2 linked regions of the Aromatoleum petrolei genome follow. The main gene of each other region encodes a partner of the protein of the gene in region 2 in a complex. Links are inferred from orthologs where the notes say so. Each region holds a gene or a part of one and is shown on either strand. Other genes may lie near its edges.

Region 1 (3,121 bases), 1.1 Mb from region 2 along the record:
CGGCAAGCTGGTCGGCGGCTACAGCGACACCGGCGCGCTGCTGGTCGAATTCACCAAGGACTATGCCGCGCTGCAGGACGAGATGGCGCGATTTTCGGCGCACATCGCGGAGGAGGCCGCGACCCGGCGGGAGGCTGCGCGCGACACGCTGCGCTTCAGCCAGTGGGCGATGGCTGCGGCGGTGATCGCGGCGACCTTCGTGATCGGGATGCTGTGCTGGCTCACCTACCGCCACATCGTGCCGCCACTGAGCGCGCTCGCACACACCGCACACGGCATCCGCACCAGCGGCGACCTGACGCTGCGTGCGCCTGCGGGCGGCGACAACGAGATCGGCCGCACCGTCGCGGCCTTCAACCACCTGCTCGAGAACCTGCAGGCCATCGTGCGCGACGTGCGCTCGAGCGGTGCCAGCATCCACGAGCACAGCGAACGCCTCGTCGACGTCGCGGGCACGACCGTCGCCACCAGCGCGACCCAGAACGAGGCGGCCTCCGCGATGGCTGCCACCGTCCAGCAGCTGGCGGTCAGCATCCGGCAGGTCTCCGACCACGCGCGCGAGGTGGCCGGCGCCGCCGCCGAATCGGATCGCCTGTCGCGCGAAGGCGTCGCCGTCGCGACCGATGCGTCGGAGGCGATCCAGCGCATCGCCTCCGACGTGCGCAGCGCATCGGAGACGGTCGCGGCGCTCGGCAAGGACGCCCAGCTGATCTCGGGCATCGTGCACGCGATCAACGACATCGCCGACCAGACCAACCTGCTCGCGCTGAACGCGGCGATCGAGGCCGCGCGCGCAGGCGAACAGGGGCGCGGCTTCGCGGTCGTCGCCGACGAGGTGCGCAAGCTCGCCGAACGCACGACGCAATCGACGCGCGAGATTGCCGGCATCGTCGCGCAGATCCAGAACGGCACGCGCAGCGCGGTCGCCTGCATGGAGGACGGCGTCGAGCATGTCGGCGACGGCGTCGGGCTCGCGCGCGCCGCCGGCGATGCGATCCGCAAGGTCGCCGATGTCGCCGGCACTGCCGCCCGCGCGGTCGCGGAGATCACGCATGCCCTCGACGAGCAGGACGCCGCGGGCGAGGACATCGCACGCAACGTCGAGCAGGTCGCCGACGTGGCCGCGCGCAACCACGAGGCGGCCGAGCGCTCCGCGAGCCACGCGCACGAGCTGGCCGGGCTGTCGCGCGCGCTCGAGGATGCCGTGGGGCGTTTCACGGTGTGAGGGGCACCGGGGCGGGCGTTGAACTTTTCGCCGCCCCCGGCGACGAATGGCGACGCGTGACCTACAATCGCGCCTCGTTCACCCGTCCGTACTCATGATGAATACATCCACCCCACCCTCCCGTGCTCTCTTCCTCGGCCTCTTCGCCGCCTGCGTCGGCCTGCTCGGGTTCGGGCTGTACCTCCAGCATTACGTCGGCCTCGAGCCCTGCCCGATGTGCATCATGCAGCGCTATGCCTTCATCGCCATCGCGCTCTTCGCGCTCGTCGCAGGCCTCCACAATCCGGGGCGCACCGGCACGCGCCTCTATTCGGGGCTGATCCTCGTGGCGGCGCTCGCAGGCGGAGGTGTCGCCGCACGCCAGACGTGGATGCAGATCTATCCGCCGGAAGTCGCGGAATGCGGGCCGGACCTCGAATTCATGCTCGGCAGCTTCCCGCTGGCGGACGCGCTGCCGATGATTTTCCAGGGCGCGGGCGACTGCTCGAAGGTGGACTGGAGCTTCCTGGGCCTGTCGATCGCCAACTGGTCGCTGGTGATGCTGACACTGGTCACGGTCGGGGCGATCACGGTGATCGTGCGCGCAAAGGGACGTTGACACTGCCAAAGCCCGCCCTCGGCCGACGGGGCCATCACGCGACGGGCTGACGGGGGAGCGTGGGGAGCGGCTTCAGCCGACGACGCGCACGGTCGTGCCGCCGATCTCGTACATGCCCTGCCCGAGCGCGTGGCAGCGCTTGACCTCCAGCCGCGTCACGAGCGGCGGACGGGCGACGGAGCCGTTGCCGGGCACCGAGACCATCACCTCCAGCACCTCGGCCTGCCCGGGCACGTAGGGCGCGCGCAGCGTCATCCCGCCGACGCCGATCTCCACGCATTCGCCACGGATCGTCTCGCCCGTCTTAAGGCGGATCACCGCCGGACAGCCGAGCGGGATGCGGCGGTCGAGCCGCCGTTCAACGTGGGATGCGCGATCGTTCATGGGCCGGAGGGGCTTCCGCTTCGATGACAGGCCGATTGTAGCCTCCCGCCGTCATCCGCGCCGATTCCTTTCGCAGCCCCTGCGGGCACGCGGAGGATCAGCGGCAGCTGCCGCCGTCCGGCACGCCGGCCTTGCGCAGGAAGATCTCCAGCGGGCAGAAGCGCGTGAAGCCGCTCTGGAACAGATTCGCGCCGACGAAGGCGGTGAACCACAGGAAGTTCTTGTTCACGAACAGCGGCGAGGCCTCGACGCCGAGCGCGAGCGAGATCAGCACGAAGGCGCCGGCGAAGATGCGGACGAACTGGTTGACGGTCAGCGTCATGGTGTTTCTCCTTGCAGTTGCGCGATGCGGCCCCGCATCGCGGCGAAATACAGCACCGGGATCACCACCAGCGTGAGCAGCGTGGACACCAGGATGCCGAAGATGAGGCTGATCGCCAGCCCGTTGAAGATGGGGTCGTCGAGGATGAAGAGCGCGCCGATCATCGCCGCCAGCGCGGTCAGGCCGATCGGCTTCGCGCGCACCGCGGCGGCGCGGATCACCGCCTCGCCGAGTTCCATGCCGCCACGCACCTGCTGGTTGACGAAATCGACGAGCAGGATGGAGTTGCGCACGATGATGCCGGCGAGCGCGATCATGCCGATCATCGAGGTCGCGGTGAATTGCGCCCCGAGCAACGCATGCCCGGGCATCACGCCGATGATGGTGAGCGGGATCGGCGCCATGATGATGAGCGGCGCGAGGTAGCTCCTGAACTGCGCGACGACCAGCAGGTAGATCAGGATCAGGCCCACCGCGTAGGCCGCGCCCATGTCGCGGAAGGTTTCATACGTGACCTGCCATTCGCCGTCCCACTTCACGCTGTAGCCCGCAAAGGCGTCGTCCGGGGCGCGGATGAACCATTCGCCGAGCG
Region 2 (3,114 bases):
GTCGACCTCGACGTGGATGATGGATTCGTAGCGCCCCGCACCCGCGTCGTCGGCGACGCCCTGATAGACACCCTCGACGTCGCGCACGATGCGCATCACGGGGTGGACGATCAGGTGCAGCGTGAGCCCCTGGCGATTGACCTCCATTGCGATCGAGTCGACGAGGAAGGGCATGTCGTCGTTGACGATCTCGATCACCGAGTGGGTCGATTCCCAGCCGTGCTCCTCGAGCTTCGGGTTATACACCCGCAGACGAGTGCCGCCGCGGTGCTTGCGCGCGAAGTGCCAGTGGCTGAGCACCGCACCGTAGAGGTCATCGACGGTGTAGTCGGCGATGTCCTCGGGGGCGACCTGGCCGAACCAGCAGCGCGCGAAGTCGCCGACAAGTGTCGCCTGGTCCGAGGGGAGCTTGAGTTGGATCTGCTCGAGGATCGCTTCGAAACTTGCGGCACCGCTTTCTGCGTGGCGTGTCTGCATCGCTGTCTCCCGCGTGACGGGGGCTGCGCCGCGACAGGCCGATCAGTCGGGCAGCTGCCCACCTTATCCGCATCACCATACCCGCATCGCGTGCGGCGGGGAAGGGGCGCAGTGCCGCCGCCTCAGCGGAGACCTACAGCGGCAACCCCCGCGGCTTGCGGCCGGCGCGGGCGAACAGGGCGTCGAACACCGGGTTCGGCAGCGCCCGCAGCACGCGCGCGACGACGCCCATCTGCCAGGGCACGACGGCATAGCCGCGGCCGGCGTCGATCAGCTTCGCCATGCGCCGCGCGGCCTCGTCGGCCTGCAGCATGAAGGGCATCGGATATTTATTCACGGCGGTCATCGGCGTCGCGATGTAGCCGGGCGCGAGCGTCACCACGCGCACGCCGCTGCCGCGCAGCTCGACGCGCAGGCTCTCCAGATAGGCGATCGCGGCGGCCTTCGACGCGCTGTACGCGCCCGCGCCCGGCAGGCCGCGGATGCCCGCAACGGACGCGATGCCGACGAGCCGCCCGGAGCCGCGCCGGCGCATCGCCTCGACGAAGGGCTGGAAGCTCGCGACCATGCCGTTCACGTTGGTGCGCATGACGCGCTCGAAGGCCGGGAGGTCCTCGGAGCATTCGGTGAGCGTGCCGACCGACACCCCCGCATTGGCGATGACGATGTCGGGCACGCCGAAACGCGTCAGGTAGGCTTCGGCCGCCCGCGCGAGGGCGTCGGTGTCGCCGACATCGGCCGGCAGGGGGAGATGTTCGCCCGGCAGCTCGGCTGCGAACGCCGCCAGCGCGTCGCCGCGTCGCGCAACGAGGCCGATGTTGGCGCCGCGACCGGCATAATGACGAGCGAAGGCCTGACCGAGGCCGCTGGAGGCGCCGGTCAGGAAAACGCGAAGTCCGGCCGGAGCCGGACTTGCATGGAAAACAGGGCGGGGATCGTGTTTCACGAAAACAGGAATCGAACGGCGCGCCAAAGTGCCGTGGCGGGAGCGCGGCGGCGCCCCGCTACGCGATCGATCAGCCCTTGCCCTTCTCCGAGCGCACGCGCGCAACCAGCTCATTGACGGTCTTGAGCATGCCCTCGTGGCTGCCGGCGGTCGAGGCCGACACCATGAAGCGGCCATCGACGGCCATCATCGGCACGCCACTGACACGGTAGGCCGCGGCGATCTGGTTCGAGCGCTGCACGCGCGACTGCACGCCGAAGGACTTCCACGTGTCGCTGAAACGCTTGGAATCCGTGACGCTGCCGGCCCATTCGAGCAGTACGTCTTCCCTCTGCAGCTGGCGCTTCTGCTCGTGGATCGCGGCGAACACGGCCGGCCCCAGCTTCGACGCTTCGCCCATCGCTTCGAGCGTGTAGTAGATGCGCGCGAGGTTGGTCCATTCGGCGCGGTTGAAGGTAATGGGCACCTTCACGAAATTCACGTCGGCCGGCAGCGTCTTCGTCCAGTTGTTGAGCAGGGGCTCGAAGTCGTGGCAGTGCGGACAGCCGTAGGAGAAGAACTCGATCACCTCGATCTTGCCCGGGACTTCGGTCGCCACCTTGGTCGCCAGGGTCTGGAACGGCTGGCCGGACTTCTGGGCCCATGCAGCGCCGCCAAGAACGGAAAGGGCGGACAGCGCGGACAGTTGCTTGAGGACGGCACGACGATTCATTCAATACTCCCGAGTGGATGACAGGGTCTCAGACGGCAGACCCTGCGAGTTGTTCCCGAAATTTTATAGGCATATCCGCCAGCAGCGGCTGGAGCGTCGCTCAGGGATTGCCCTTGACGACCGTCGCGGTGAAGCCGGCATCCGACAGGCGCGCGCGCACCGGATTCATATCCTCGGGCTTGGCGAAGGGGCCGATGCGCACCCGGTGCATCGTGCGGCCGTCGGCCAGCTGCGCGCGCTGCGCGCTCGCCTCGATGCCGCTCAGCGCAAGCTTGGCCTTCAGGTTGTCGGCTTCGGCGGGGTTCTCGAACGCGCCGATCTGCAGGTAGAGCTTCTCGGGCGCGGCCGGTGCTGCAGCGGCGGGCGCGGCGGGCTTCGCCTCGGTGGGCGCACCCTCGCCCTGCGGCAGGATCTTGTAGAACTCGAAGTCCGGCTTCGCGACCGGCCGGTCGCCCGGCTTGCCCGGCAGCGAGACCGGCGGCTGGTCTCCCGCGGGCGCACGCGCCGCCGCCGGGGCGGGCGCCGTCGGCGTCTGGAAGGGCGAATTGCGCGTGAAGTACCACGCGGCACCGGCCGCGAACAACGCGCCGAGCACCAGTCCGATAAAGATGCCGACGATCACGCCGCCGCGGCTCTTCGCCGGCCGGCTGGCTTTCCTGCTGGGCTTGCGGTCACGACTCACGAAACTCTCCGGCGGTTACATCGACTGCGGCGCCGACACGCCCAGCAGCGCAAGGCCGTTGGCGAGCACCTGGCGCACGGCGGCGGCGAGCGCGAGACGCGCGAGCTTGAGGCCCTCGTCCTCGACCAGCATGCGCTCGGCGTTGTACCAGCTGTGGAACTCGCCGGCGAGGTCCTTGAGGTAGAAGGCGATCTGGTGCGGCGCGTAGTCGGCGGCGGCGCTCTGGATCAGTTCGGCGAAGGCGCCCAGGCGCGCGCACAGCGCGAGCTCGCGTTCGTTCTCGAGGCGCGCGAGGTC

The links.
Region 1: the proteins of ToN1_RS14495 (region 2) and ToN1_RS09285 are in contact, whole or in part, in a solved structure (PDB 2HI7), measured with the Escherichia coli proteins. The link is inferred for Aromatoleum petrolei from one-to-one orthologs.

The regions. Positions count from the first base shown.
Region 1 is NZ_CP059560.1:2,028,948-2,032,068, forward strand. What follows is about bases 265-3,071. They hold ToN1_RS09285 (disulfide bond formation protein B), read left to right. Parts: upstream 265-1,319; coding sequence 1,320-1,823; downstream 1,824-3,071. Other genes in these bases: ToN1_RS09280 (methyl-accepting chemotaxis protein), read left to right, coding at 265-1,225; ToN1_RS09290 (PilZ domain-containing protein), read right to left, coding at 1,896-2,207; ToN1_RS09295 (YgaP family membrane protein), read right to left, coding at 2,305-2,529; ToN1_RS09300 (efflux RND transporter permease subunit), read right to left, coding at 2,526-3,071. In the rest of the region: more of ToN1_RS09280, read left to right, coding at 1-264; more of ToN1_RS09300, read right to left, coding at 3,072-3,121. UniProt on the Escherichia coli protein: Required for disulfide bond formation in some periplasmic proteins such as PhoA or OmpA. Acts by oxidizing the DsbA protein.
Region 2 is NZ_CP059560.1:3,176,135-3,179,248, reverse strand. What follows is about bases 315-3,114. They hold ToN1_RS14495 (thiol:disulfide interchange protein DsbA/DsbL), read right to left. Parts: upstream 2,136-3,114; coding sequence 1,494-2,135; downstream 315-1,493. Other genes in these bases: argS (arginine--tRNA ligase), read right to left, coding at 2,833-3,114; ToN1_RS14490 (SPOR domain-containing protein), read right to left, coding at 2,236-2,817; ToN1_RS14500 (SDR family oxidoreductase), read right to left, coding at 611-1,423; ToN1_RS14505 (NAD-glutamate dehydrogenase), read right to left, coding at 315-477. Outside these bases: more of ToN1_RS14505, read right to left, coding at 1-314. UniProt on the Escherichia coli protein: Required for disulfide bond formation in some periplasmic proteins such as PhoA or OmpA. Acts by transferring its disulfide bond to other proteins and is reduced in the process. DsbA is reoxidized by DsbB. Required for pilus biogenesis.